2 regions of the Carnobacterium sp. ISL-102 genome follow, and region 2 is predicted to be linked to the other one. Evidence: a T-box and tRNA genes for the amino acid it is inferred to sense, from the RefSeq annotation. Region 2 holds a T-box; the other holds one or more tRNA genes.

Region 1 (15,651 bases), on a different contig from region 2:
AGTTAAAAAGAAAGGATCAAGAATAACACCACTCTCAGAACGTTTTACTTTTCTCACTTCATCTGATTGTTGTTTCACGGTCATATTTTTATGAATAACACCTAGGCCACCTTGACGAGCCATTGCAATAGCCATTCTTGAGTCTGTCACAGTGTCCATACTAGCACTCATTATTGGAATATTTAATTTAATGTTTTTGGCTAGTTGAATACTTAAATCCACTTCATTTGGTAAAACATGGCTTTCAGCAGGTACTAACAACACATCATCAAAAGTAAACCCTTTTTTCGCAAATTTTGTTTCCCAGTTAGACATTACAACCATCCGCCCCTTTTTTTCAATTGATTTGTTCAATAATTTTATCTACAAAAATAACAGAGATATCGAAGATAGTCAATAGCAAATGGTCGAATTGTTTCTTAAGCCCCTTTTTCCCTGTCTACTAGCAGCTAAACCAAGCTATAATGAAGATAAGATGAGAAAAAGTTCCCATCAACTAAATAAATTTAGCTGATGGGAACTCTCATTTGTTATCCACTTTGTTACTTTTTAGGATCTAAAATAACCCGCCGCGGATGTTTAATTTTCTTTTTGCAAAATATTTTGCGACGAAGGCTAAAATACCAATCACTATATTACCAATGGCATTTATCGGCACATTGACTGCTGCTGGAATCACCATCATCGAGCCTGTCATCACAAACATTAGAGCTAACATACCTGTAGTTGAAACCAGGATATAGCGGACCATCCCACCTTTTTTAGGGTTTTTTCTATCCGGCATATTTTTAGCAATCAACAGGATGACTAATCCTCCCACAATAAAGTTCAATAGAGTAGTAATTAGTCCAAGTGAAGATGATGCTTCCTCTACACTGCTAAATAGGCCTGAAAGACCCGTTATAAGAGAGAACAATCCACCTATCATTAAACCGCCATCTAAAGCGATTTTCCAATTCTTAGAAGGGCCTACTTGAGATTGCTCAGGCTTAGCAACTAACTGATTGGCACATTCAGTAACTGTACCATATAATTGACGAGCTGTTTCGCCAGCTTTTTGACGTTCAACTAAATTGTGAAGCATGTCATTAAAGATTTCTTCTTTTTTAGCTTCAGACATATTTTTTTCAACTAAAGCTTTATTCAAACTCAACATATATTGTTCATTTCGTTTGGTCAATTTTTGAAGCAATACTTTATTTTCTTCTTTTTTTGCTTGTGTTGTATTACCTTGTACTTCTTCCACGGATCAAATGCCCCTTTCTAGGCCTTGCTAAACGTTCTTAGTCAATTTTTTATTTATACATTAAATCTAAATAATAGTACGTCTCCGTCATTGACAACGTACTCTTTTCCTTCAGAACGCATACGGCCTGCTTCTTTTGCGGCCTGTTCACTTCCATATTTATCAAAGTCTTCATAAGCGATCGTTTCTGCTCGAATGAATCCTCGTTCAAAATCACTATGGATAACTCCTGCTGCTTGAGGAGCTTTCATCCCTTTTTTAAAGGTCCATGCGCGAACTTCTTGAACACCGGCAGTAAAATACGTACCTAACCCTAAAAGATTATACGCTGAACGGATCAATTGATCTAAACCAGATTCTTGAATGCCTAACTCTTCTAAAAATAATTCTTTTTCTTCATCTTCAAGTTCGGCGATTTCTTCTTCGATCCTCGCACAAATCACATTTACTTCTGCTTTTTCTTCAGCTGCAAATTTTCGCACTTGATTGACTAAATCATCGTTTTCAGTATCCGCTACTTGATCTTCAGAAACATTTGCTACATATAAAACTGGTTTTGCCGTCAATAAAAATAAACTTTTAACGATTTTTTCCTCATCTTCAGTAAATTCGATTGAACGAGCTGATTTTCCTTCTTCTAAAACCGGTTTAATTTTATCCAACACGGCTAATTCAGCAACTGCTTCTTTATCTTTTGTACGCGCAACTTTTGATACACGAGCATAGCGTTTTTCAACAGACTCTAAATCAGCTAGTACTAATTCTAAATTAATTGTTTCAATATCTGAAATCGGATCGACTTTGCCTTCAACGTGGATGATATTATCGTCTTCAAAACAACGAACAACGTGGCAAATAGCATCTACTTGACGAATATTAGCCAAGAACTTATTCCCAAGCCCTTCACCTTTACTTGCCCCTTTTACGATTCCGGCAATATCGGTAAATTCAAAAGTAGTTGGAACAGTTCTCTTTGGTAAGACCAATTCTTCTAAGCGTTTTAAACGGTGATCAGGGACCTCTACAACTCCTACATTAGGATCAATTGTTGCAAAAGGATAATTAGCTGCTTCTGCTCCTGCTTTTGTAATTGCGTTAAATAAAGTTGATTTACCTACATTTGGTAAACCTACGATTCCTGCTGTTAATGCCATATCTAAATTCACTCTTCCTTTTTTAATAATTTTTGTTTTTAGTTTTCTACTGCTTTTTCTAAAACTTTTTTCATTTTCTTTTCAAAATCTCTTCTTGGCATCATGACCATATGGCCGCATTGCGTACATTTGATTCGGATATCCATACCCATTCTAATGATTTGCCAACGGTTTGCCCCACAAGGATGAGGTTTTTTCATTTCAACAATATCATTTAAATCGTAATTTTTTTCCATCATTAGTCTCCCTATAAGCGTTTATTCATCATCAAATTGAATATTTAGAATATCTAAAATGCGTGTTAAGTCATCTGTCGAAAGATACTCGATCTCAATTTTCCCTTTTTGATTTTTTTCGTTGATAGAAACACTTGTACCAAATTTATCCATTAGCCGTTCTTCACTCTCACGGATGTAATAAGGCTTTTTATCATTTTTGGTTGCTTCTGCTGCTGTCTCTTTAGGTTGGTTCATCTTATTCACTAATTGCTCTAATTGACGAACGGTCAAATGATCTCGGACCACTCGTTTAGCTAATTTTGTGATTTGTTTTTTTTCTTTTAGTCCAAGCAATGTTCTTGCTTGTCCCATTGAAATATCTTCATTTTGCAGCATTTCCTTAACGGCATCGGGCAATCCTAATAAACGCAAATAATTGGCGATATATGGTCGGCTTTTACCTAAACGTATCGCTACTTCTTCTTGCGTTAGTTTTAGCTTTTTCATCATCATTTCATATGCTTCAGCTTCTTCAAGTGAGGTCAGATCTTCTCTTTGCAAATTTTCTAAAACAGCAACTTCCATCATCTTTTCTTCATCAAATTCACGGATGATAGCTGGTATTGTTTCTTTGCCTGCTAATTTAGAAGCTCTAAATCGACGTTCTCCAGCTATGATCTCATAGCCTTTGATCTTTGACTCGCGAAGAATGATAGGTTGAAAGACACCCGATAATTTGATTGATTCTGCTAGTTCATTTAAGGCTGCTTCATCGAATGTTTTCCTTGGTTGATAAGGATTGGGTCTGATATCCGTTAACGGAATCTGTTGAACTTGTTCATTCGTTGCATTGATATTTGACAGTTCAGCATAGTCTCCAAAAAGAGCATCTATCCCTCTTCCTAACCCTTTACTATTTTTGTTAACCATTTGCTAGCACTTCCTTTGCTAATTCAAGATAGACTTCTGCTCCTCTAGAACGCGCATCATAATCAATTATCGACAGCCCATGACTTGGGGCTTCAGATAAACGGATATTCCGTGGAATGATCGTTTTATAAACTCTTTCGCGGAAGTATTTTTTCACTTCATCGACGACTTCATAGCCTAAATTTGTACGTGCATCTAACATGGTCAATAAAACACCCTCGATTTTCAATTCAGGATTAAAATGTTTTTGGACCAGTCGGACCGTATTTAGCAATTGACTTAATCCTTCTAAAGCATAATATTCGCATTGAACAGGAATTAAAATAGAATCACTTGCTGTAAAGGCATTAATCGTCAAATGACCTAATGATGGTGGGCAGTCAATTAGGATGTAATCATAGTCATCTTTCACTTTTTCCAGTGCTTGTTTTAATCTAGATTCCCTAGCCATTTGTGAAGTTAACTCAATTTCTGCACCTGCTAATTGAATCGTGGCCGGCACGACCCACAAGTTTTCTCTCGAAGAAGGCAAAACAACCTCTTTAACGGGTGTTTCGTTTACTAAAATATCATAAATATCTTTTTCAACATCTGACTTTCTTACGCCCAAACCACTTGTTGCATTTCCTTGTGCATCAATGTCAACTAATAAAATTTTCTTTCCAAAATAAGCTAAGCAAGCACCTAAGTTGACTGTTGTCGTTGTTTTCCCGACTCCGCCTTTTTGATTTGCAACTGATATAATTCGTGCCATCCTTTTTCCTCCATCTGTGTTTAATATCCTCTAGTAACTGTTTACCACCGATTTAACCACATCACACAAAAATAGGAGAAAAATTATAATATGCGTATTTTTCTCCTACGCATTTGTTCAAAATGAATGTCTTCATTTATCGCTCTTTATTTATTTATTTTTCTTGATCTCAATCGTAATACGGTAAACGTCTTCCAAGTCTTCCTCTTTTGCTTGCAAGGTAATACCCGTTTCTTTAATCAAATCAACTGATTTATGGATCGTATTTACTGCTAACCGAAAATCTTTGGAAATTCTCTTTATGCGGTTCTTTGGCTGATTTGAATTCTTCTCTCTTTCAGCTTGCTTTAACTTGACTACCTGTTCTGTCTCTTTAACAGTTAATTTCTTTTCAAGAATCACCTTTAATAATTCATTTTGTTCTTCAAAAGATAATGCTAATAGACTACGGCCATGTCTTTCTGTCACTTTTTTATTCAATAATGCTTGCTTTATAGGTTCTGCTAATTTTAATAACCGCAGTTTATTTGCAATGAAAGATTGGCTTTTACCGATGCGTTGCGCTAATGCTTCTTGCGTCATCTCATTTAAAACCATCAAACCTTTATAGGCTTCAGCTTCTTCAATAGCCGTCAATTCTTCCCTTTGCAAGTTTTCAATTAATGCAACAGAAGCCGTCTCGTTATCTGACATCTCTTGAACGATGGCTGGTACTTCTTGCCATCCCAAAAGCTGCATAGCACGAAAGCGACGTTCCCCAGCAATAATTTCATATTTATCTGCTTCATATCTTCTAAGGATGATGGGCTGGATCAATCCGTGAATATGGATTGTACGAGCTAGCTCATCTAATTTTTCTGCGTTAAATACTTTTCTTGGCTGAAAACGATTTGGAACAATCTGTTGGACAGCAATTTGTTGGACCTGTTTTGGGTTTTTTAATTCCTCTGATTGAAGATCCTCTTCATTTTCGATTTTCTTTTTAGATTTTCCTGAACCAAATAAATTAGACAACGCCATTCTTTTTCTCTCCCTCAGTCACTTCTGTTCTCTGATCCTATTATATCAAAAAACGTTCTTATTGAGTAGTTGAATCCGAATAGGAATAGTCTGATAAGTAGTGGCCTTCACTACAATGGATTCTTATTTGGTGTTCCTGGTTTTCTTGGGAATTTCTTTGGTGTTTCTTTCTTTTTATCAATTAAAACAACATGTCGTTCTCCTGCTTCATGTGGAAGTTCAAAAACAAACTCTTCACGAAACTTTCCACCTAGTGTAGCAATGGCTTTTTGCCCTTCAGCCATCTCTTCTTTTGTATTACTGGCTTTTAAAGCGATAAAGAGTCCTTCTTTTTTAACTAACGGCAAACATAATTCCGCTAAAACACTCATACGAGCAACAGCTCTAGCTGTTACAAAATCAAATGATTCACGAAATTGTTTATTTTGACCAAATGTTTCGGCACGGTCATGGTAGAAATGAACACCGTCTAATTCTAACGTTTTTGCTAATAATGTTAGAAATTGAATTCTTTTATTCAATGAATCTACTATTGTTACTTCTAATTGTGGAAAAATAATTTTTAGGGGGATGCTTGGAAACCCGGCACCTGCACCTACATCACATAAGCTTTGGACCCCTTTGTTAAAATCCACATATAAACCAGCAGTAATAGAATCATAAAAATGTTTTAAGTATACTTCTTCTGTTTGAGTGATTGCGGTTAAATTAATTTTTTCATTCCATTCTTGTAGCAGTTTAAGGTATTGATCAAATTGTTCCATTTGTTTCTCAGTAACCATTATTCCCTTGCCTTCAAGGGCCTTTTTAAACTCTTCTGGGTTCATTAACACAACTCCTTTTACTAACGTGAAACACTTTTTTGTTTCACAAATCCGTCTTTTTCAACTGTATAACAAATCAACTAGAAGTGCAATACTTTAAAGCGTTTTTCACACTATCTAAACTAGTTAAATTAAAAAAAAAATAAAAAATAAGCTTATAAAAGTTGAGGTTGGTCAACGTTCATAAACTTATTCGTGATGGTCTCTACTGGGCTCGAACCAGCGACCCCTACCTTGTCGAGGTAGTGCTCTCCCAACTGAGCTAAGAAACCTTTTCTAATTGATTCTATCTGCTTTTTAGTATAATCTACTTGCGCTATTAAAGTAAAGTACTTTTTGCTGTTTTAAAAATTATCCTGTATCCTTACCGCTAAAAGGAGTAGTATGGAGAATAGAAGCTTAAAATATTTTTAAAAAAAGGAAGATTGAGTTATGAGCAGTTTATTGACTAAACTTAATGATCGACAAATCCGATACATCACTAAAGGAGTTTTAGTAGGGGCGTTAGCTGGAGTAGTTGTTAGTTTATTTCGTTTAGGTGTAGAAATTATTCTAGAAAATATTATTCATCTGTACAAATTTTTTCATTCAGAACCTTTGTGGTTGATCCCGTGGGTCTTTGTTTCTATTGGTGTTGCTATTATTATTGGTTTATTTATAAAAAGCGAACCAAACATTAAAGGAAGCGGTATTCCGCAAGTAGAAGGTCAAGTTCAAGGCGTCGTCCATACTTCTTGGTGGTCTATTCTATGGAAAAAGTTCGTTAGTGGGCTATTAGCTATTGGATTTGGACTTTTTCTTGGAAGAGAAGGTCCTTCTATTCAACTAGGAGCTTCAATTGGATCAGGTGTCAGCAAATTAACCAAAGGCGATGATATAGAAGAAAATGTTTTATTGTCGAGTGGAGCTGGTGCTGGTTTAGCAGCTGCTTTTAATGCACCCATAGCAGGTTTGCTGTTTGTTTTGGAAGAAGTCCATCACAATTTCTCTCCCTTAGTTGCTATAACGACATTTGCTTCAGCTATTACAGCCAATTTCGTTTCTTTGACCATTTTTGGTTTAACTCCGGTATTGGATATCGGAGCCATAACATCTCTTCCGATACAGTATTATATCTACTTGCCATTATTAGGGATTTTTTTAGGGATAGGGGGCTGGTTTTACAATAAAGTTTTATTGGATGTCCTTCCTAAATTTTATCAATTGTTTTCCTTTATACCGGTGCACTTTAATTCAGTCATTCCTCTTCTATTAGTAATCCCGATTGGTTACTACCTACCAGAAATAATTGGTGGTGGAAGTGGGATCGTCGTGCAGTTTACTGAGTGGAATTTATCGCTAGCTGTTTTAGTTGGATTATTTATTTTTCGCTTTATTTTTTCTATGGTATCTTATGGCGCCAGTGTTCCAGGAGGTATTTTCTTACCTATTCTATCTTTAGGAGCCTTACTTGGTGCTCTATTTGCCCAGTTCATGATCACTTATTTCCAAATGGATGCTCAGTATTTGACCCATTTTATTTTGTTTGCTATGGCTGGTTATTTTACTGCTATCGGGAAAGCACCCTTAACCGCTATTTTATTAGTTACTGAAATGGTTGGCGGTTTGAATCAATTAATGCCCTTAGCTGTTGTTTCTTTGACAGCCTATATAACAGCAGACTTCTTAGATGTTAAACCGATCTACGAAAGTTTATTGGAAAGGCTGCTTCCTGCTGATAACAATGTTATTATTAGCAAGCCTCACTCATTTGTGCATGCCGTTGAACCTAATAGCCTTTTATCTGGAAAGTCGATAAAAGAAATAGACTGGCCTGAAGAAGTCATCATCTCTTCCATGCGTAGAGGAAATGAACATATCGTCCCTCATGGACAAACTTTTATTCATGTTGGAGATCATTTGATCGTTACTTGTGACTTAAAGAAAGCTAGTGCCGTTCGAAAATTATTAAAAGAACACCAAATCTAATGATATATAAGTGAAAAAGGCCGTTTGAGGCTAGGATATAACTAACTGAGTATAAGAGAAAGAGTCTGTTTAATCAGGAAACTGATAAACAGACTCTTTTTTTCTATATATATTAATTGCCTAAAAAATGGTGTTGGTGTTTTAAAAGAAATTTCTGCTGGAATAACAGGTTTGCTTGTGGAGAGCCATGGAAGCGCCTGAAGCTGAAAAGAAAGTCTTCCGGCTTTCAAGCTTCAAACACAACGTAATCGCTGAAGCGCCAACGCTGTGTAATTCACATTGAATTCTTTACATGGCTACAAGCAACCCCTATTCCGACAGAAATTCCAGGTAAGTGATCAAACTAATTTTACGTATATTTTTTAATAAAAAGAGGTAAAGGTATTATAGTCAATTGCATCTCATTTTCTACCGATGATGCACCTTTTAGAAGTATCTCTTTTAGAAGTATCTTTAGAATCAAAAGTTGGATAGGCAAAGAGGCTAGGACTTATGTCCTAGCCTCTTACATCCCTTTTTTTATAGTTGTTATTCTAATACGGAAACTTTTGCAATTTTTCCTTGTTCTACATAAACCATTAAAATTGAAATGTCCGCTGGGTTCACACCACTAATACGGCTAGCTTGAGCAATAGTTTCAGGTTGGATTTTAATCAACTTTTCTTTCGCTTCAGTAGCTATCCCGTTAATAGAAGCATAATCGATATTTTCTGGTATACGTTTATTTTCCATTCGTTTTAACTTATCTACTTTTTGAGAAGCTTTAGCGATGTATCCTTCATATTTAACTTGAATTTCTACCTGTTCTTCGACAGTTGCCGGAAGTTCATAATCACGTGGGACAAAGGCTAAAAGATCTTGATAAGCAACTTCTGGTCGGCGCAAAAAGTCTTTTGCCAAAATTCCATCTTTTAACGGTGCTTGATTTTTTCCAGCTAAATAAGCTTGGATTTCTTCAGTTGGTTTCAAACGGATAGAACCTAAACGTTCTAGTTCTCCTTCAACTTGAGCTTTTTTGATTAAAAACGTGTCATAACGTTCTTTTGAAATCAAGCCTATTTCATGACCTATTTTAGTCAGTCTAAAATCAGCATTATCATGACGTAACAGTAGGCGGTATTCTGCACGAGACGTTAACAAACGGTAAGGTTCATTTGTTCCTTTAGTCACTAAATCATCGATCATCACTCCGATATAGCCTTCACTACGCTTCATAACAAACGGTTTTTTCCCTTGGACTTTAAGTGCTGCATTGATACCAGCCATGATTCCTTGACCTGCTGCCTCTTCATAGCCAGAAGTTCCGTTCATTTGGCCAGCAGTGAATAGATTTTCAACTACTTTTGTTTCTAAAGAAGGGCGCAATTGATGAGGTGTGACCACATCATATTCAATTGCATAACCGGTACGCATCATTTCTGCATTTTCCAACCCTTCGATTGAGTGTATAATATCTTGTTGAACATCTTCTGGAAGAGATGTTGATAATCCTTGGACGTATACTTCTTCTGTATTGCGTCCTTCTGGTTCCAAAAATAATTGATGTCTTGGTTTATCGCTAAAACGAACAACTTTATCTTCAATTGATGGGCAGTAACGTGCACCTACCCCTTCAACGATTCCTGTAAACATCGGTGCACGGTGTAAGTTTTCTTGGATTTTTTGGTGAGTTTCTTCATTCGTATATGTTAACCAACAAGATAATTGATCTTTTAAGTAAACACTATTTGGCGTTTCATAACTAAAATGATTCGCTTTTTCATCACCAGGTTGTTCTTCTGTTAAGCTATAATCGATTGTTGATGATTTAACTCTAGGAGGCGTTCCGGTTTTAAAACGTTTCAATTCAAATCCATTTTCCAGTAAACTTTCTGATAGTTTAATAGACGGTTGCGAATTGTTTGGACCTGAAGAATACTTTAGTTCTCCAATAATGATTTGACCACGAGAAGATGTTCCCGCTGTTAAAATAACTGCCTTAGAACGATAGATAGCGCCAGTATTTGTGATGATTCCTTTGCATATACCGTCTTCAATAATTAATTCGTCAGCAATACCTTGTCTTAAAACAAGATTTTTAGTTTCTTCAATTGTTTTTTTCATTTCATTTGCATACATAAATTTATCTGCTTGTGCGCGTAAAGCTCGAACAGCCGGTCCTTTACCGGTGTTCAACATTCTCATTTGTATATACGTTTTGTCAATATTGCGGCCCATTTCACCACCAAGAGCATCAATTTCTCTGACCACGACTCCTTTAGCGGGTCCTCCAATTGATGGGTTACACGGCATGAAAGCGACCATATCTAGATTGATGGTAATCAAAAGTGTTTTGCTTCCCATTCTTGCTGCTGCTAATGCGGCTTCTGAACCAGCATGCCCTGCACCAACAACGATTACGTCAAAATTTCCAGCTTCGTAATGATTCATTTAAACAATCCCTTCTTTTCTGTATTTCAGTTTTTTATAAAAATCAAATTTTCTCATATCTTATTGATTGAGCTGCGTTCGACAGGCTCTCGGAAAAAACGTAATCTCTTCGAGGATGGTGCATCCTCTGTGATATTTCTTGTTTTTCTGTCAAGCCTAAGCGTCGAACTCCGCATCCTATTGGTTGAGCTGCGTGTCTCATCCTCTCGAGAAAAAGATAAAACTTCTTCGTGGGCGTAAAAGCCCTCTACGAATTTTTCCTGTTTTCTTGTCGAGCATAAACGAGACACTCCGCATCCTATTTTCCTAAGCAGAATTGGCTGAATAGTTGGGTCAGTAGTTCGTCTTGGACGCTGTCTCCGGTGATTTCGCCTAATAGATCCCAGCAACGTGTCATGTCGATTTGAACGAGATCAACTGGCATGCCCGCTTCTACTCCGCTGATAACTTCGTCTAATGCAGCTTCTGCATCATTTAACAATGCGATATGACGTACATTAGATACATAAGTTGCATCTCTTTCGCCTGTTTGACCAGTGAAAAAAAGATCTGCTATTTTCTTTTCTAAAATATCTATACCTGATTGGGATAAAATAGAGGTCTTCACGATACTTTCTGGCTCTACTACTGTTTCTAGTTCAGTTAAATCTAATTTATTTGGCAAATCCATCTTATTTAAGATCACAATGCGACGGTGTTGATTTGTTGCTTCAATTAAAGCTTTATCTTCTATTGTTAAAGGTTCGCTTTGATTAAATACTAACAAAACTAAATCTGCATCACTTAAAGCTTGGCGACTTCTTTCTACGCCAATACGTTCAATAATGTCTTCTGTTTCGCGAATTCCAGCTGTATCGATCAGTTTCAATGGTACACCTCGAACGCTGATGTATTCTTCAATAACATCTCGTGTGGTACCAGCAATATCTGTAACGATAGCTTTTTCTTCATCTAGCAGATAATTCAATAAGCTTGATTTCCCAACATTTGGTCGTCCGATGATTGCTGTTGCTAGACCTTCTCTTAAAATCTTCCCTTGACTGGCAGTTGCAAGCATTTGTTGGATCGAAGCTTTAACTAGTTTAGCTTTTTCAATTAATAATTTTGAAGTCATTTCTTCAACATCATCGTATTCAGGGTAATCGATATTTACTTCTACTTGAGCTAATGTATCCAGTATATCCATACGCAAATTGCGGATCAAATGAGACAAGTTTCCATCCAGTTGTTTTAATGCAACATGCATGGCTCTATCTGTTTTAGCGCGGATCAGATCCATTACTGCTTCTGCTTGAGACAAATCAATTCGCCCATTCAAAAAGGCCCGTTTTGTGAATTCACCGGGTTCAGCTAAGCGAGCTCCATTTTGCAAAACACATTGCAAGACTTGATTGACCGAAGTAATACCGCCATGACAATTGATTTCAACGACATCTTCCCTAGTAAACGTTTTGGGTTCACGCATAACGGATACCATTACTTCATCAATTGTTTCGTTTGTTTTAGGGTTCTCGATGTGACCATAGTGGATAGTATGACTCTTCTGTTCAGCTAGTGATTTTGAACCAGATCTATATACGCGATCTGCAATTTCAATAGCTAGCTCCCCGCTCAATCTTACTATTCCTATTGCTCCTTCACCTGGAGGCGTCGAAATCGCTGCAATGGTTTCAAATTCTAATGTCAAGCTCTCTCACTCCTTCTATTTTTTTGCACGAAAAAAGTGCCCACTCCACCCCTTTGTTTTTTACAAAAGGAATGGAAAGCACTTTGACTACTTTTATCATTCAGATAAGTTTATTTGATTTTTAGTGGTTTTTTTAATCGTTTTGTTGTTCCGTTAAGACTATACAAGTTCTCTAACTATTTGTCAATAACTTCAGCTGATTTTTATTTATAATGCATCTCGGCCGTTTTGACTTACCCTTCGTTCGATCTGACCCTAATGTTTACTTCTTCGTATTCCGTTTCTTTGTAACTATCTAAGAGCCCTTTTTCTTGAATCGCTGCTTTTGAAACAACTTTTTGAATCACTCTACTATTGATTGTTTTTTCAAAAGGGAACACATCCAATACGATCGTATGTTCATCACTCCAACTTGGCCTCATAGTTGTTGCTTTCAATCCAAGTTCAGCAGTTAAGGTAAGTCCTTTTTTAAAGAATGGATGAATGGTTTCTTCTGTAGCACCCGGTTCGTTTATACAAGCGAATACAGACAAAGTATCTCCTAACGCCAACAAGGCATAGTGAAAATCAAATAGTTGTTGATCAAATTCACCTAAATCAGCAATGATCCGTTTCTTTCTCTCTTCTTCTCGTTCAAGAAAAACCTGCGATTCTTTTAAGGTATCTTTTAAAAAGAACTGACTGTAATGTCTGCTGCAAAGTAACGCGGCATAAGGATCAACCTTTTCAACTTCATCAATACCGTAAGTATAAAAAATTGTTTTTGGCGCTTTCGGGAAATCGAAAAGCGAATAAGGAGCTTGTTTTTTATCATTCCAAAAAGGACTTTTATCAAGATTTCCCCATCCATAGTCATGCATAAGGATAGCATAATCGACCGATTTTCTTAACCGTTCCCCTTTAAATAAGCTTGTTTCCCATTGAGCCATAACGTCTCTAGCGAATTGAGCATGGTTCTTTTGTTCAATCATTACAAAATCAGCTTCACGTTCTCTAATAATCATAACTATGCACCCTTTCAACTTGTTCCTAATTAATGACCGTTCCACTTTTTAGTATACCACTAATTTTAGGCTGTATAATTTTTGGTGTTGATAGACTTAATCTAATTGCATTACTTACCCAAAATTAATGGAGGAATAGGGGTCAGTACCTCCTATGGCTCTAAACAAGCAAACCCGTATACTTCAGAAGAAATTTCTTTTAAAACACCAGCAATTTTTATTGAACAATCGATAAGAGACTATAATTTTTGATGGTGATAAATAAGTTGGGTCACTCACTTGAAATTTCAGGCGGAATAGGAGTTGCTTGTAGCCATGTAGAGAATTCAATGTGAATTATAGAGCTTTAACGCTTTAGCGATTAAGCTCTATTTGAGGCTTGAAAGCCTGAAGACTTCCTTTTAGGCTTCAGGTGTTTCCCTGGCTCTCCACAAGCAAACCCGTTATTCCAGAAGAAATTTCTTTTAAAACACCAACTCCATTTGTTAAACGATCCAACTTCATTTATAAATGACTTCAAACTCTTCGCATACTATCAGAATATTGTCATGAAAGACTAAACTATTTTTTTTATAAGAATTTTCAAAAAAAGTTTTGTGGACTTCTCGCCAGTAATGCAATGACCGATCGCCCTCACCTTCTTTAAAAGCGTGTTCTTTAGATACCTCTAAAAAAGGAATGACAGACACTTTAATCGTCTTTGTGATGCAAACTGCTTTCTCACTAGCATCAAGTATCATGTTTAGTTCTCCTGCTTCAGGTAACGCTTCATTCTCGAGCGCATATTCTTCATAGGAAGAAGCTGTGGCTGTTTTTATTTGTTCAAAAGTTAATCGCGCTAACTCATCTGGTTCGACTCCATAACTCCAAGCTTGGTATGTTTTATCCTGATACTCTGGATATGCTGAAATAAATTCCTGCCACATTTGCTTTGATTTCATAACCTACACTCCTTACTTATAAATTAAATTTAATAGCTAACAAAATTAATTGATGCAATGGATAGTAAAGGTAACCAATAATTTTAGGTATTTTTTTAGTCGCTTTATAGGTGTCTATTAATAGTAGAAAAATAGCAAAACAAGCAAAAATTTGGACAGATGGCCAGACAAGAATATGTACTGCCAAAAAGAGAATTACTCCAAGCAGCTTATGAATGAACACCATACAATAAATAGCCCAACCCAATAAAAAACCATATATTCCATATTCACAAAAATAACTTAGTACTAATGCTAGAATAATAAATCGCTTATCTTTGATAGAGAGTGCTACCAGAGCTAATGTAAACAAGATATTAAACACGGTTCCAGAATAAAGACTGATAGGGATCGTTAAAATGCCTACGCCGATCAATTGAAAAAAGTATTTTTTAAAATTACTGGTGTTTCTGGTCCCTTGAACTGTTGTATATAAAAAACACGGAAACGCTATTCTTCCTATGATACGAAGCCATATGAGTTCAGGAAACAAGTAATAGCCGATGTGATCGATCGTCATTGTAATAATTCCGATCCATTTGATGGCATTGATTTTATCGTAACTCTCTTTTGTCATTTCGACCCTCCAATTACTGTAAACACGCTATTTTAAGCATTTTACCATTTTAAATATAGAACCTAAAGGAGAATTTTTTTTGGTTTTCAACATATGATTTGCTTAGTTAGATTACAAATTAAGTCATATTTTACATAGAAACTTACTTTTTGTATTCATTTAGTAAAGAAACTATTCAATTAATACAGAACCAATAAGAAACCATGACGAATGGCTAAAAGGACTTTTCTTTTTTTTTTACCGTGGTAGGATAGCATTTGTTGAAGGAGAAAGACCTTCATTTACATTGAGCTTATAGCTCAAAATAAACAATGTCGCTCAGAATCCACAGTCAACTTCTCTTACCTTGTAACTCGTAGGCGAAACACTATTCTTGGCAAAATAAAAGGAGATCAAAAAAATGAAAAACTTTAAATCGAAATTTTTTATCGCAAGTGCAACTTTAGCTTTAACAGGTATCATGGCTGTTTCAAATCCAACAGAAGCATCAGCTGCTGAATATACTTCTAGCACTTGGGAAGCTCGTACTGTAGCCGAAATCAAACAAGACCTTAAAAGTACTGAAGATGGCAGCACAGAATACACTATCCAATGGGGCGACACATTATCATCAGTAGCTTTAGCAACTGATTTATCTATCGGTACTTTGGTTGATGTAAATGATATTAATAATGCCAATACTATTTATAGCGGCAATACTATTTCTTTATCTGCTGACCACTCAACTGTTACTATTGAAACAGCTGAAGATACTAAAAGTTACAACGTTAGTGAACCTACAGAAGTTGTAGAAGTTGAACCTGTTGTCGAAAAAGCACCCGTTGTTGAAGAAGCACCTGCTGAAGAACCTGTAGTGGTT
Region 2 (15,651 bases):
TGCTCGTTTTTATTGTTAACGCCTTAGTATTTAAAGTTGATTTTTCAATACTTTTATACGTTCAGTTACTGCAACTTGTTTTTCAAGGTAATCACTTTGTTTCCCTTTTTCTGCTTCAACTACAGCATCAGGAGCATTTTCCATGAATTTTTTATTTGCTAGTTTCCCTTCAACTCGCTTAACTTCTTTACTCCACTTATCTAATTCTTTTTCAAGACGAATAATTTCTTCTTCCAGATTAATCAAGCCGGCTAATGGCAAATAGATTTCTGCACCTGTTATCACAGAAGTCATCGCTGTTTCAGGAGCCTTTACATCACTTGAAATAGTCAATGTTTCAGGGTTACAAAATCTTTCAATGTAAGACGTATTGTCTTTCAAAAATTGTTCGATCGTTTGATCATTCGTTTTAATTAATAATTCGATTTTTTTAGACAACGGTGTATTCACCTCAGAACGAATATTACGAACCGAACGGATCAATTCCATCAATACGTCCATACCCTTAGTCGCTGCTTCGTCAGACAGTTCTGGATGGACAACAGGGTATTCCGCTACCACAAGTGATTCTCCTTCGTGAGGAATATTTTCCCAGATCTCTTCTGTAACAAATGGCATGATTGGGTGCAATAGACGTAACGTTTGATCCAATACATAGGCTAAAATACTTCTAGTCATTTGTTTCGCTTTTTCATCTTCTCCAAACAATACTTCTTTGCTCATTTCAATGTACCAATCACAGAAATCATCCCAAATAAAGTGGTATAAATGGCGACCTGCTTCACCAAATTCAAAGCGCTCAAATAAATCAGTTACTTTTTCAACGGTCTCGTTTAATTTCGTCAAGATCCATCGGTCAGCAATTGTTTTTTCACCAATTAAATCAATTTGATCTACAGTGAAGTCTTCCATATTCATCAATGCAAAGCGGCTCGCATTCCAAATTTTATTGATAAAGTTCCAAGAAGCATCCATTTTATCATAACTGAAACGAACATCTTGCCCCGGAGCGGATCCATTTGATAAGAACCAACGCAGCGCATCTGCACCATATTTTTCAATGACATCCATTGGATCTATCCCATTTCCCAATGATTTACTCATTTTACGGCCTTCTTCGTCACGAATCAACCCATGGATCAAGACATTTTTAAATGGTCGTTTTCCAGTGAATTCTATACTTTGGAACATCATACGGCTGACCCAAAAGAAGATAATATCATATCCCGTTACTAGCGTGTTCGTAGGGAAATACCGTTTGAAATCTTCAGCTTCTTCGTTAGGCCAACCCATTGTAGAGAATGGCCATAATGCTGAACTAAACCATGTATCCAAAACATCTGGATCTTGTACCCAGTTTTCACTGTCTTCAGGAGCTTCCATCCCTACATACAATTCACCGCTTGTTTTATGGTACCATGCAGGAATACGGTGTCCCCACCACAATTGACGCGAAATTACCCAATCATGAACATTTTCCATCCAACGCGTATGCGTATTTTCAAAACGTTCAGGTATAAAGTTCACTTTATTTTCTGTCTTTTGACTTTCTAAGGCTTCTTTGGCTAATGGAGCCATGTTTACAAACCATTGTGTAGACAGTCTTGGTTCAACTACGACCCCTGTACGTTCAGAATGTCCGACACTGTGGACCATTTTTTCTATTTTGATCAATCGACCTTCTGCTTCTAAATCTTTTACAATAGCTTTACGGGCTTCAAAACGATCCATAGAGGCATATTTTCCAGCTAATTCATTCATTGATCCATCATCATTCATCACATTAATTTGTGGCAAGTCATGACGTTTTCCAACTTCAAAGTCATTAGGATCATGAGCTGGAGTAATTTTCACTACACCTGTACCAAAATCCATTTCGACATAGTCATCTGCAACGATGGGTATTTCACGATTCATCAATGGCAACATAACCGTTTTTCCAATTAAGTGCTGGAAACGTTCATCTTCAGGATGAACAGCAATCGCCGTGTCGCCCAACATTGTTTCAGGACGTGTCGTAGCAATTTCTACTACCCCGCTGCCATCTGCTAGAGGATAACTCATATGATAAAAGGCACCTTCAACATCTTTATGGATCACTTCAATATCTGATAGAGCTGTTTTAGCTTTTGGATCCCAGTTAATAATATATTCCCCACGATAGATCAATTGCTTGTTGTACATCGTAACGAACACTTTACGTACTGCCTCTGATAACCCTTCATCTAATGTAAAGCGTTCACGGCTATAATCAACTGAAATACCAACTTTTGCCCACTGCTCACGAATCACACTTGCGTATTCTTCTTTCCAATCCCAAACTGTATCATTGAATTTTTCACGCCCAAGATCATAACGCGAAATACCTTCTTCAGCTAATTTAGCTTCTACTTTAGCTTGCGTTGCAATTCCAGCGTGGTCCATTCCTGGTAACCACAAAGTATCAAATCCCTGCATTCTTTTTTGTCTAATAATAATATCTTGCAAAGTTGTGTCCCAAGCATGACCTAGATGCAATTTACCAGTTACATTTGGAGGTGGGATAACAACAGAATATGCTTCTTTTGTCTTATCTCCACTTGGTTTGAACAATCCTTTTTCTATCCATTTTTCATAACGACCAGCTTCTACTTGATTCGGTTGATATTTAGTAGACATTTTCAATTCATCAGTCATTTTATCTCTCCTCTATAATTTTACTTAACAGATCTGAACAAACAAAAAAAAGCATTCATCCTAACAATAAATTATTATTAGGACGAATGCTTTTCACTCGCGGTACCACCTATATTGCATACTTTTACTATTATAAAAAGTATACCTCTTAGTTCCATTTTTAACGGATCGTTACTCCGAACAAAGTTACTTTACTTTCACCTTGTCAGCTCCCAAGCTACTTTCATTTTATTCTGACTAAGAACTCTCACCATTCGTTCTCTTCTCTAAATAAGCCAGCACCTAAAATTACTCTTCTTGTTCATTGCCTTTTATTTTTACATAATAGCATTAAAATCGTTCTATTTCAATGCGCCTGATTCATTTGGTTCCCTTGCTTCTTTAGCAGCCTCGATAACCATATCGTAATCTGGTTCACTAGTCATCTCTGAAACGATTTCTTGATAAGTGATTTCGCCTTTACGGTTGATAACAAATACTGAACGAGCCAGATTTCCAAGCTCTTCCATAATTAAACCATATGCTTGTCCAAAGTTCAATTCACTGTCGTGCAGCATTTCCATTGAGATATCTTTCCCAGCACACCATTCAGCTTGTTGTGCTTTGGTGTTATTAGAAATCGTGATCAACTGTACTTCATCTAATTCGCTGGCAATTTTATTAAACGCTTTTGCCTGTAGGTCGCATACTCGGGTATCAATATCTGGGATCACGCTGATCAATACAACTTTTCCGAAAAAGTCGCTTAATTCAACCACACTATCCGCTAAGTTTCTAGCTTTAAAATCAGGTGCTTTATCCCCAACTTTAGGCTGATTACCTTTCAATTTATATGATGTACCTTTTCGATTAATTTCCATACCAAACACTCCTATTCTAACTATCATCTTAGAATAGTATACGAATAATAGTTTTTTAAAGCAATGCCTCAGAATGGGTATAAACATTAATTCAAGTGTTTCACTTAGCTTATCTCTAGCTATTCTGTTGATCGGCTTCTTCAAAATTTACTGGATAAAGAGCTTCATTTTGATAAACCATTGTGAAGATTTCACTAGAAAAATCAATATACTTCATTTGGATGTTATTCGGTACTTTTATTCTTCCTGGAGCAAAATTTAATATCGATGTAATGCCTGCATCAATTAATTGATCCACCACTTCTTGAGATACTTCACTGGGTACAGCACAAATTGCCGTATGGATTTGTTGGTTGACGACAACTTCTTTCATCTTCTCCATTGAAAGAATAGGAACACCAGAAATTTCATCTCCAAAAAAAGATGGTTGAATATCAAAAGCACACTTGATCGTAATATTTTTTTCTTTCTTAAAATTATTTGTTAAGATTGCTTTTCCAAGATTCCCAACGCCAACAAGCACAACATTAATGACATTATTCACATTTAGTAATTCACGAAACACTTCCGTTACATAAGCTACTTCATAACCGTATCCGCTTCTTCCTAATTCACCAAAGTGAGAAAAGTCTCTTCGGATCGTTGCTGAGGGGATTTGTGTAAGTTGACTCAATTCTTTTGATTTTATACGTTCTACACACGTTTCATTCAGCTTTTTTAATGAACGATAATAAATAGGCAGTCTATGAGCTGTAGCATTTGGAATTTGATGTATTTTAGTGTTTAGTTCCACTATTTCTGCCCCCTGATCTTTAATTTCTTCATTATCATATCATCTTTTAATGATTAACTCAATACAATTGTGATTAACATCACAATTGTATTTGGAAAAAGAAGGAGGCCTTTATTGCCTATCTTCTTAAATTAAACTAATACTATTAATAGTCAATTATTTTTTTGAAATACTACGATTCCACCTACAACTGTTTTTGAAACCCTAATTTGATCTAATGCCTCTTTTTTAATCATAAAAGGATTTTTTTTCAAGATAGTAAAATCACTTATATAGCCAGCTTTTATTTTACCTCTAGTATTTTCTTTGTATCCAGCAGTTGCACTTCCTATAGTGTAAAGCGAAAGAGCTTCAAACACTGAAAGTTCTTCTTCTGGAAAATAACGTTTTTTACTAGTTGCCCCCCTAACAGTTCTTGTAACAGCTGAATGGATGCCATAAAATGGATTGGGTATTTCAATTGGTGCATCACTGCTTCCAGCTACTGGAAACCCAGCGTCTTTTATACTCTTCCATGCAAAGACCAAAGGCGGATGATTCTCACCTAAAACGTCTAATGCCCAGGGCAGGTCACTGCTCATAAATTGCGGTTGCACATCAAAAATCAACGGCAAATTTTCCGCTTTTTTTAATAGTTCTTTACTCAGCCAAGGGGTATGGATCATACGATCGAGTTGTCCAGACATTGGTGGAAACTCACGAAGGGTTGCAATCACTTTTTCAAATGCTTTATCCCCTAGAATATGAATCGCTACTGGTAGTTTAGCTTTACGTGCTGCTTTGATCAATGAAACAAAATCTTCATCAGCTTGAATTTGCAAACCGTTGTTAACAGTTCCAACATACGACTGACTCATTAACGCTGTTCGAGATCCTACAGTTCCATCATAAAATATTTTCATAGCCCCTAATTCTATATATGGATCACCATCTAAAAAAGATTTAGCAGAATGATTATAAGCTTTCAGTTCCTTATGATGGATCAATAAATGTACGCGAAAAGGTTTTTTTTGCTCTTTAATCACATCACGAAAAGTTTTTAAAGTTCCCTCAAATCCATTAAAATAATGTAAGTCTTCGGAATGAGCACCCGTTATTCCTTTTGACCATAAATCTTCGATTGCTAATTTCAAGTACTCCTCTTGTTCTTTTGGCGTTGCCGCTGGAAAAGCATTTATAGCTAAATTTGTTGCTTCATCTTTTAAAACTCCAGTTATTTTTCCTTCTCGATTTAATTGGATTTCTCCACCGCCATCATATGTTTGTCCCTCTTTGATTCCAATTTTATTGATCAAAACTGTATTAATGACCACATTATGGTAATCGATTCTGCGGACCAACAAAGGATGATGTGTCGAAATAGCATCTAAATCTATTCTTGTTATAGGAGTTGGATCATCTTGCCATTCATTTTCATTATATCCTTCAACAAATAGCCATTCATTGGGGGCGAGCTGTTGAATCGTTGCACGAATCTTATCCATACTTTCTTTTTTACTTTTTGACTGATTTAAATTTAAGCGAGCAAGGCTTAATCCATACCATAACAAGTGCAAATGGCTGTCCACAAAACCAGGAAAAACGGTTTCACCATTTAAATCGATCTCCTCAGTTATTTCTTTATTGTAGTGTTTTTTCAACTCTTCTTCTTCACCTGCAGCTACAATTTTTTCACCATCAGTAATCACAGCTGAAACTGTTTCTTCTTCTTTTTCCATTGTATAAAAAAGACCATTTTTCCATAATTTCAATTTATATCCTCCTGTCTAATTCTCTTTTTTCATTATACATCACTTAAAATTTATTTAGCGTTTGAAAATTAACAAAGGCGAGATGGTAAATAAGCTGACCACAACATATGTGTTCAGCTTATTTTCAGTATTTTATTTAATTTTTCTATAACAAACCTGAAAAACCAGCTTTTTGCTGAGCTTCTGATGTATCTCCAACCTTGATTTTTGTGATTACTAAACCTTTCATCGCTCTTTCTATTAACCCATCAATATCCAATCTGTCTTCGAATTCACGAGACTTCTCTAGTTTAGGCTTCGTTTTAGGTGATGGTGGTGCAAAAATTGTACAGCAATCTTCAAACGGTTGAATGGATAACTCAAATGTATCTATTTTTTGGGCAATCTCAATAATTTCGTTTTTATCCATTGAAACAACTGGTCGAATAATAGGAGTAGCTGTCACGTCATTGATGGCTATCATACTATGCAGCGTTTGTGATGCAACCTGACCTAATGACTCTCCATTAATGATTGCTAAACCTTTGCGTTCTTTACGAATAAGATCAGTCAATCTCATCATCATTCTTCGAGTAACAACCATTAAATAATCTTCTGGAATAGTTTTCTTGATTTCCTCCTGAATTTCGGTAAAAGGTACTTCAATAAAGTGGACGCTACCTGAAAAAGCAGCTAATTTAGCAGCTAGATCTTTTGCTTTTTGAAGAGCACGCGGACTTGTATACGGAGGGCTGTTGAAATGAACAGCTTCGACACTCACGCCACGCTTCATAGTCAAGTAACCCGCTACAGGAGAGTCAATTCCGCCAGATAACATCAGCATCCCTTTTCCGCTTGACCCGACAGGCAAACCACCTGCTCCTAGAATAGTTTCACTAGAAATGAAGAAGCCTTCATTTCTAATTTCTAATCGTAAGTCGATATCTGGGTTTTTCATTTTAACTTTTATACCTTCGATTTTACTAGAAATTTCCGCTCCAATTAGTTGGTTCATGTCATTTGTATCCAACTCATAATCATGGTCTGAACGTCTAGTAGTAATTTTAAATGTTTTTCCTTCTGTATACAGTTCTGCTATCATTTCGACTGCAACTTTTTTTAAAAGTTCAATATCTCTTTCCAAACGTCTAACTGGAGAGTACGTTTGAATCCCAAAGATAGCATTCAATCTTCCTAATACCGCATCACTGTTTGCACCATTCAATTCTAAATGCATACGGTCACGCGATCCGTGTACTTTTAGTTCTTCAAAATCGTGCAAGGCAAGTTTCACATTTTGAGCTAACTGGTTGATAAAAACTTTTTTATTTTTTCCCTTTGTTGACAGTTCGCCATAGCGTATCATCACTTCATCGTATTGCATGTGTTGCTTACTTCCTCTCTGCTATTCTTCCGGTTTATTTAATGTCTTTGAATTGTTGATATAGATGACCAAATTCTTTCATAAAAAATTCAGCTTCTTCTAATGTATTTGTATCTGTTAAACTAATACGCACCGCACTTGCGGCTATTTTTCCAGGTACATTCATTGCTACTAAAGTACTAGAAGCTGTACCATTACGGCTAGAACACGCACTTGTTGTTGAAATATAAATTTCTTTTTTTTCAAAAGCATGAACCATTACTTCTCCTCTGATTCCTTTTAAAGCGAAACATAAAATATGGGGAGCACCTTCTTTTTGTGAGAAAACAGAAACTCTTCTATAAGCTTCTAGCTGTCCCATTAGATAAGTTTTTATCTCATCTTGATTCTTTTGCTTCTCTCCTGCTTTTTCAAGCAGAAGGCGCAAAGCCTTAGCCATTGCTGCTGCGCCGGCTACATTTTCTGTACCGCCACGTTTACCAGATTCTTGTCCCCCGCCATTTAAAAGTGGAGCGACTTGTTTTCCTTTTTTGATGTACATGAAGCCCATACCTTTAGGCCCGTGAAATTTATGAGCAGAAAAAGTTGCTAAATCAATCCTTGACTCTCTGCCTAACAGTAAAGGGATTTTCCCTATTGCTTGTACAGCATCTACATGAAAATGGACCGCTGGATGATTTATTAAAACTTCTCCTATTTCAATAATAGGCTGAATACTTCCAACTTCGTTATTTACAGCCATTACCGAAACTAGGATAGTGTCCGACCTTAGAGCTTCTTTCAAATCAGAGACGGATATTCTTCCATTTGGATCAACGGGCAAAATAGTAACCTCAAATCCTAGCATCTCTAGCTGAGCAACTGATTCTTTAACAGCAGGATGCTCAACAGCTGTTGTGATGACATGTTTTCCAAACTGATGTTTTTCAATTGCTGTTCCTTTAATAGCCCAATTGTCCCCTTCTGTTCCTCCACTTGTAAAATAGATTTCTTCAGATGAAACATGTAACAAATCAGCTATTTGTTTTCTAGACTGTTGAAGTAGGCCGTCAGCATAATTACCTAATTGGTGTAAACTGGAAGGATTACCATTAATAGTTTGACTTACTTTTTCGAATGTTTGTAAAACAGTTTTATCTATACTAGTTGTTGCACTATTATCAAAATAAATCATTTTATTGTCACACTTTCTTTTAGGTTATCCCACACTTGAAAATTCTTTACTCATTATAACAAAAACTTTTTTCAATACAAGGCACGTCTATTTATTTTAACAAAATAAAACAGAGTAGTTTTATTCACTACTCTGTTTTATTCATTTTAATTAGATTCATTTATTCTTTGTTATTTAGCAGTTCTGCTTTTTTCTTCATAATATTGATTCTCAACTTTTTTAAATGAACCAGGTTCCACAACTTCTAATGCCGTTGAAATAATTTCAAGCGCTTCTTTATATTGAAATTCTTTATTAAATAATTCATTACTTTCTAAAATAGCTTCTCCGATTTGAGGATGGTCATTTCGGTACCGGTTAGCATATTGCATCATGTACTCAGTTAATATCGCACTATCCACGATTTCTTCAGTCTTATCAATAAGCAGTTCAACGTCATCTTCACACATCTCACACATTTTTTTAATCTCAATCATATCGATTTTTAATTTATTTAATTCTTTCGCTAATTTTTCAATACGCTCTGTAGTGACGAAAAACAAATCTAAATATTCTTCAGGTAATCCCGGTAAATGTTGCTTTTCAATGTAGCGTTTGATCCCTCGCATATTAAACTCAAAATCATCAATTTTTTCTTTAACTTCTGTTTCTTCCTCACGTAAGTCAGCCAGTTGTTTGATCAATTTTTCTTGTTTCTCTTCAATTTGAGCTAATCTTTCACTATCATCAGCATGGCTTTCTGCTACAACTGTATACACAGCTTGATTTTTTTCTATTCCATTATTAAACGTTTCAAAATTAAATTGGATTTCTTCAATTTGTTCTTGCATGTCTTTTGTTTGTTCTGAGAATGTATCGTCAAGTGTGTAACTTTGAGATACTCGATCAATTTCAATCAATAATTGTTGATTTCTTTTATTCACAAATTCAATAAATTTCGCCAAAATAGGTTGTTCTTTCTCTACTGCTTCTTTAGCGCTTATTTCAGCTTCCATAACGTCATACAAATGATTGATTTTTTCTTCAATAATCGAATTCAACTTTTCAACTTTTTCGGTTTCACATTGTTTTATTAATTTTTCACCTTGTTCTATATCTTGTTCAATTTCAGCAATATCGGATGTCAGTGTGTCTCCTAAAAAGACAAAATGCTGCACATCTTTTAATTCATGATAGCCTTCTTTTAATTCTTGGATTTGAGCTGGGAATTCATTGCTGATTTCTTTAACTAAACTAGGAATAGTAGTGACCGCGTCATTTAACTCTTTTGTCTCATAATTAACCTTTTTCAATACTTCTTCAGCTTCAATGTGATCTCCAGAGGAAGTTAGTTCAAAAAAATTGGAAAAACTTAATTCTAAAAATGTAAGTTTCTTTTCAAGTTTATCTAAAGCTGGACCGAAAGAAAAGCTTTGGGTCAGCAATTTTTTCCGTATACCTTGATACATTTCTTCAACTTTCTTAATTGCTTGGCTATTTTTCTCTTCACTCTTCAATAATTCGTTTAGAGCTAATTGAATCTCTTTTATTTTATTTTTAGTACTCTCAATCAACTCTCTACTTCTACTTTCAGATTTGCCAGCTTTAATCAACTGAAATCTGTCTGTCGCTTGTTCAGCATCAAATAGCAGATTTTCTATATCTGGAAATGCAGTTAGTTCAATTTGTTTCCATTTATCTTTCCATTGTTCAAAATTTTTCTCTGTTTGACCCGTTAAAGAAAGAATTTCAACATTTTGAATCGTTTCAGCAACTGATGTATCCATTAAATCAAATTTTTGTTGCTCCAAGTTATTAATAGTTTGATAATGCTTTTTTTTCATAAAATAACCTGTCCCATAAGCTGCAACAGCTAGTACAATGATAACAATTAAAACAGTTTCCATTTCCATTCTAAAACCTCCGATTGAGTTACTGCTGACTTCATTTTAATTTCATAAAACAGTTATTTTATTTATGTATCCATGTAACGATTGACTTGATTTAACAATAAGGATTTACTTATAAAAACTCCTATTGTATATTATAACATAGAAGAAATCATTCTCACACCTCAATCTAGGAAAAATTAATTTTTACGGAATGGTATCATGAATTTTAAAGGAGTGTTCACATGACAAAAAAAGCTACTTATTCATTAACGATTAAACAATTGAGTGCAATTATCGGTGATGAAACTAATTTCATTGCTAATTTTAGCAACGCAGCCGCTTTATTATTTGAAAACTTACCTTCTATCAATTGGGCAGGATTTTACTTATATGAGCCTGCTTCTGACGAACTTGTCTTAGGGCCTTTCCAAGGCAAAGTAGCTTGTATAAGAATCCAACTTGGAAAAGGAGTCTGCGGGACTGCCTTTGTAAAAAAAGAGAGCATCTTTGTTGATGATGTTAATCAATTTCCAGGACATATCGCTTGTGATGCTGCCAGTCAGTCTGAAATCGTTGTGCCTTTGGTCAAAGATGGTCGCGCTATTGGAGTATTAGATATTGATGCTCCGATTACTAACCGTTTTGATGAAATCGATCAAAAGTATTTAGAAGAATTTGTCAATATTCTGTTAGATTCTTCAAGTATCTAACTGTACGACTTGACTTTTCAATGTTTTATAGCGTATACTTGCGAATGTGTAAAATAATGCAGCGTGAGAGTGGTATTCACGTCAACAGTTCGTTGCCAGCAATGGTGCAATTGCGTAACCTATGGCTGCAAAGGTGAAGATTGAAAAATGGACTGCACGAAATACTGAACTTCAACTTATTATTTTACTCCAAAAAAAAAATTTATTGGAGGAATTACATTATGTCACGTTATACAGGTCCAAGTTGGAAAGTTTCTCGTCGTCTAGGCATTTCACTTTCTGGCACAGGTAAAGAAATCGAACGCCGTCCTTACGCTCCAGGTCCTCATGGTCCAAACAGCCGTAAGAAATTAACAGAATACGGTATTCAATTACAAGAAAAACAAAAATTACGTCATATGTTTGGTTTGAACGAACGTCAATTTAGTAACTTATTCTTAAAAGCTGGTAAATTCAAAGAAGGTAAACATGGGGAAAACTTCATGATCCTTTTAGAACAACGTTTAGATAATGTTGTTTACCGTTTAGGTTTAGCTACTACTCGTCGTCAATCACGTCAATTAGTAAATCATGGCCACATCCTTGTTGATGGCAAACGCGTTGATATCCCATCATACAGCGTTTCGGTTGGACAAGTTATCACTGTTCGTGAAAAATCTAAGAACATGGAAATTATTAAATCAGCTGCTGAATCATTATTTGGCCGTCCTGAATACGTAACTTTCGATGTTGAAAAATTAGAAGGTTCATATAACCGTTTACCATTAAGAGATGAATTATCTGCTGAAATCGATGAAACAATCATCGTTGAATATTACTCTCGTTAATCTTAATCAGAGTGAAAAACAGATTCTTAAACCCACAAACATTTACCAAAATGTTTGTGGGTTTTTTTATTGTTTATAATAGGATACTATTATAAACACATTACTATCTAAAATCTTTATAATAAATATTCGAGAAATTTAACTCTTAAATTATTTCTAAGGTAATCTCTCTTTAATTTAATAACTACTACTAACTCTATTAAATATTTAATTTAATAGAGTTAGTATTTTATAAAGATTTTTTTCTTTTAAATAATTGAAAATCTCCTATCAAATCAATTTAATTTTGATACCTTTCAGTTTCTAAGTTTTATTCATGCTATACTTTTGATGTGATATGTTTCTACATCGGTCAATGATAGGTTAATAGAGTTGGTTTCTTTTTGTAAAAAAATAGTCACTGGGATAACAGCGACTAGAGCACATACTATTACTACAGTTATATTATAACATGATAATGTTTATTGTGAAGTGGCCTCACGATAAACATTACATAAACTGGAGGGGATAAATTGTCAAAAAGAAGAAAATTGTCAAAAGATATTTCTGTTAATAATACTGCAAAAATAAAAAAGCCATTCTATAAAAAATGGTGGTTCATTTTACTTGTTGTTGTTGGTGTTATTGGCGTGTTTAGCGATCCTGATGAATCCAAAGAAACTATTGATTCTTCACCAAACAATGCTGAAGAAGTTGCAGCAAAAGACACTAGTGAGGAAGATTCTGCAATCATTGCTGAATCAACTAAGAAAGAGGATGCTTTAGCTGAATCTGAATCGATTGAAAAGGTTGAAGAAGCTAAGGCTGCTGAAGAGGAGAAATTTTTAGCTGAATCTATTGCTATTGAAGAATCAAGAAAAGAGTCAGTAGTCCCAAGAGAACATGAAAATGCTCTCAGTAATGCTTATGATTATTTAGATTATACTAGCTTTTCAAAATCGGGTCTTTATGATCAGTTGGTTTATGAAGGATATCCAGCTGATGCTGTACAATACGCAATTGAAAACGTAAAAGCTGATTGGAATGCAAATGCTCTTCAAGCTGCTATAGATTATTTGGATTATTCTTCGTTTTCTGACCAAGGACTTTACGATCAATTGATTTACGAAGAATATACAAGTGAGCAAGCGCAATATGCTATTGATAATTTACCATAATAGGTAATAAAATACTTTTCTCAATCTCTCGGAATAGTTTAATAGTGTTGAGGAAAAACTTTTGTTTCCTACGAGGGTTTAAAGATAACTCATTTATAACTTAGAAAGCTTTTTCAAGAAGTATTGCATACCTTGAAAAGACTGATAGATAAAAAAATTCGAATCATTTTTGCCCCTCTCGTTAATTTTAATCAGAGTGAAAAACAGATTCTTAAACCCACAAACATTTACCAAAATGTTTGTGGGTTTTTTTATTTCATTCTTGCTTTAATATTATTCTAGATCATAAAATTTATTCAGATTTAATAGTTCTTAACCGCTCCAACTAGTTGGTTATGAGGCCTCATATGAATTTGATGAGAAAAACAAAAAAGTAGTTCAAGAATATTTTCATCTATCCATTTTTGTGGTAAGCTTTATTAATTAATAACCTAGCAATTATTTGTTTTTGTTATCCAGATTTTCTATTCGTCTATACCCATTAAATTTATTTCACTAAAAAGGAGTGTCTACTGTGCCTAATAATACAGTAATTGAAGTTACTGGTCCTTCTGTCAAATTAAAAAGTAATAAATCTAAAATAGTTATTCATTATCAAGATGATTTTAATGCACTTATACATTATGAATTTATCGTCCGCAAATTGAATGAGCAAAAAGATAGCAACAAAGATGATGAACGCTGAGATTTTACATTCAGTGTTTTTTCGTTATCTATCAAAAAATAAATATTTTTAGAATTTCTCTAAAAATGGTACACTGAGCAATAGTAACTTAAATAAAGTTAAAAAAGAGGAGTAATTGGTTTATGACAAGTAAAATGAATGTAGAAAGTTTCAACTTAGATCATACAAAAGTCAAAGCACCTTACGTTAGATTAGCGGATAAAAAAATTGGATCGAATGGCGATAAAATTTTAAAATATGATATCCGTTTTTCACAACCAAATAAAGAGCATATGGATATGATGAGTCTCCACTCTTTAGAGCATTTAACGGCTGAACTGATTCGTAACCATGCAGATTATATCATTGACTTTGGTCCTATGGGATGCCAAACTGGTTTCTATCTAACGGTCATTAATCATGAGAATTACAATGAAATTTTAGACGTGTTACAAAAAACAATGGAGGATATTTTAGTGGCTACTGAGGTTCCAGCAAGCAACGAAACGCAATGCGGTTGGGCAGCTAATCACACTCTAGAGGGTGCACAAAAATTAGCCAAAGATTTCTTAGCAAAACGCAATGAATGGCATATTGTATTTGCTTAATAATTCCATCTTATAAAAAAGGATCCAATACGCTCAAAGTCGTATTGGATCCTTTTATTGTTCTTAGATATGGATTTCTTTTATTTCATATACACTGTACGCTTGTCTATACAGCGGTAATAACTGTTTAAATGTATCGAGTATAAATCGTTGAGTCTCTTCCGGACTTATTAGGAGTGGATCTTCAGCCGAAATTTGTCTGCCAATTAAAAATTCTTCTTTTTTAATTGTCTGCCATCGAATTAACCCGTTCAATAAATCGGCTTCATGAATTGGTACTACTTGCTCTTTTGTATGGTCCCATGAAACAACATAATCATCAGGAACTTTGAATAATAGAGTTGGATCTTCAATTATTTGTAAAGCCATTTTTTCTTCATGTAAAGGATTATCAATAAAAGCCAACCAGATAAAGACATGCGTTTCATACAACCCTAATTGAAAATGAGGGTATTTTTTATAACCTCTATTGTCTCCTCCAATTGCCAGCCATGTATCTTTTGGAGGATTTTTTGTTCTTCTTATGTGCTGTGCAACATGGACAGGCAGACTTTTTATTTCTAGTTCAGCAGCTAATGCTTTGGCAAATTCTTGCCCTAATCTATGAAACTTCGGTTGGATTTGTTTTCGAATAGCTGACATTCTCGGTTCTAATCCTTCAATTGTAAATACAGCAAAATCAGCCTCAGTAAACGTACAATTTTCCATTTCTCACACTCCTAGAACTCAACCAGTATTACTCAATAGTTGTTCTCATTTCATCTATTATTAATTGCGTTAACTGGATCTTATCATCCGATAACTACCAAATGTCAAGCGTCAAATAACTATTTTTTCATCCCTAAAAGCAGCCGTTTACTGGATTAAAGGATATGCTGTTACTTCTAAAGAGACAATCTTGATCCCACTTATTTGAACGAACCGAAACCTTATTACTAATTCAGTCGCACATTTTATTCATTACTAGTGCCGATTGTATATAATTTTTTTATAAAAAGCAATAATTTTTATGCTTTTTTGTGTACAGTTGAGCAAATGAAAAAAGTTTTATTTTATAAAGGTTCATGCTATACTAAAAATTAATCTAACACATTATTTAGACCTATATTTGATTGCCAATTAATTACCAAAGGGGGCTTTTTAAATGGCTGACAGAGACACTCAAGACTATTTATCAAAAGGTATCTATGGAAATAA

Evidence for each region. The T-box of region 2 lies ahead of J7E16_RS03705 (valine--tRNA ligase). A T-box ahead of a tRNA ligase gene usually reads a tRNA of that ligase, here a tRNA-Val.
Region 1: it encodes a tRNA-Val, which carries the amino acid that the T-box ahead of J7E16_RS03705 (valine--tRNA ligase) is inferred to sense. The anticodon was not compared.

What each region holds. Positions count from the first base shown of each region.
Region 1 covers NZ_JAGGRF010000026.1:7,473-23,123, forward strand. The annotation lists gene guaB (IMP dehydrogenase) at 1-315, opposite strand, end outside; gene J7E16_RS08890 (DUF1129 domain-containing protein) at 557-1,246, opposite strand; gene ychF (redox-regulated ATPase YchF) at 1,300-2,400, opposite strand; gene J7E16_RS08900 (DUF951 domain-containing protein) at 2,439-2,636, opposite strand; gene J7E16_RS08905 (ParB/RepB/Spo0J family partition protein) at 2,658-3,548, opposite strand; gene J7E16_RS08910 (ParA family protein) at 3,541-4,302, opposite strand; gene noc (nucleoid occlusion protein) at 4,453-5,322, opposite strand; gene rsmG (16S rRNA (guanine(527)-N(7))-methyltransferase RsmG) at 5,433-6,149, opposite strand; tRNA gene J7E16_RS08925 (tRNA-Val) at 6,346-6,418, opposite strand; gene J7E16_RS08930 (ClC family H(+)/Cl(-) exchange transporter) at 6,579-8,114, shown strand; gene mnmG (tRNA uridine-5-carboxymethylaminomethyl(34) synthesis enzyme MnmG) at 8,643-10,544, opposite strand; gene mnmE (tRNA uridine-5-carboxymethylaminomethyl(34) synthesis GTPase MnmE) at 10,843-12,231, opposite strand; gene J7E16_RS08945 (DUF3891 family protein) at 12,465-13,235, opposite strand; gene J7E16_RS08950 (ASCH domain-containing protein) at 13,736-14,176, opposite strand; gene J7E16_RS08955 (TraX family protein) at 14,193-14,792, opposite strand; gene J7E16_RS08960 (3D domain-containing protein) at 15,193-15,651, shown strand, end outside.
Region 2 covers NZ_JAGGRF010000003.1:435,748-451,398, forward strand. The annotation lists gene J7E16_RS03705 (valine--tRNA ligase) at 31-2,676, opposite strand; T-box leader at 2,752-2,990, opposite strand; gene tpx (thiol peroxidase) at 3,018-3,536, opposite strand; gene J7E16_RS03715 (redox-sensing transcriptional repressor Rex) at 3,652-4,329, opposite strand; gene J7E16_RS03720 (amidohydrolase) at 4,482-6,080, opposite strand; gene thiI (tRNA uracil 4-sulfurtransferase ThiI) at 6,226-7,443, opposite strand; gene J7E16_RS03730 (cysteine desulfurase family protein) at 7,478-8,617, opposite strand; gene J7E16_RS03735 (septation ring formation regulator EzrA) at 8,788-10,509, opposite strand; gene msrC (free L-methionine (R)-S-oxide reductase MsrC) at 10,731-11,198, shown strand; gene rpsD (30S ribosomal protein S4) at 11,420-12,025, shown strand; gene J7E16_RS03750 (Ltp family lipoprotein) at 12,538-13,182, shown strand; gene J7E16_RS03755 (hypothetical protein) at 13,697-13,867, shown strand; gene J7E16_RS03760 (S-ribosylhomocysteine lyase) at 13,990-14,454, shown strand; gene J7E16_RS03765 (YktB family protein) at 14,518-15,162, opposite strand; gene J7E16_RS03770 (YueI family protein) at 15,599-15,651, shown strand, end outside.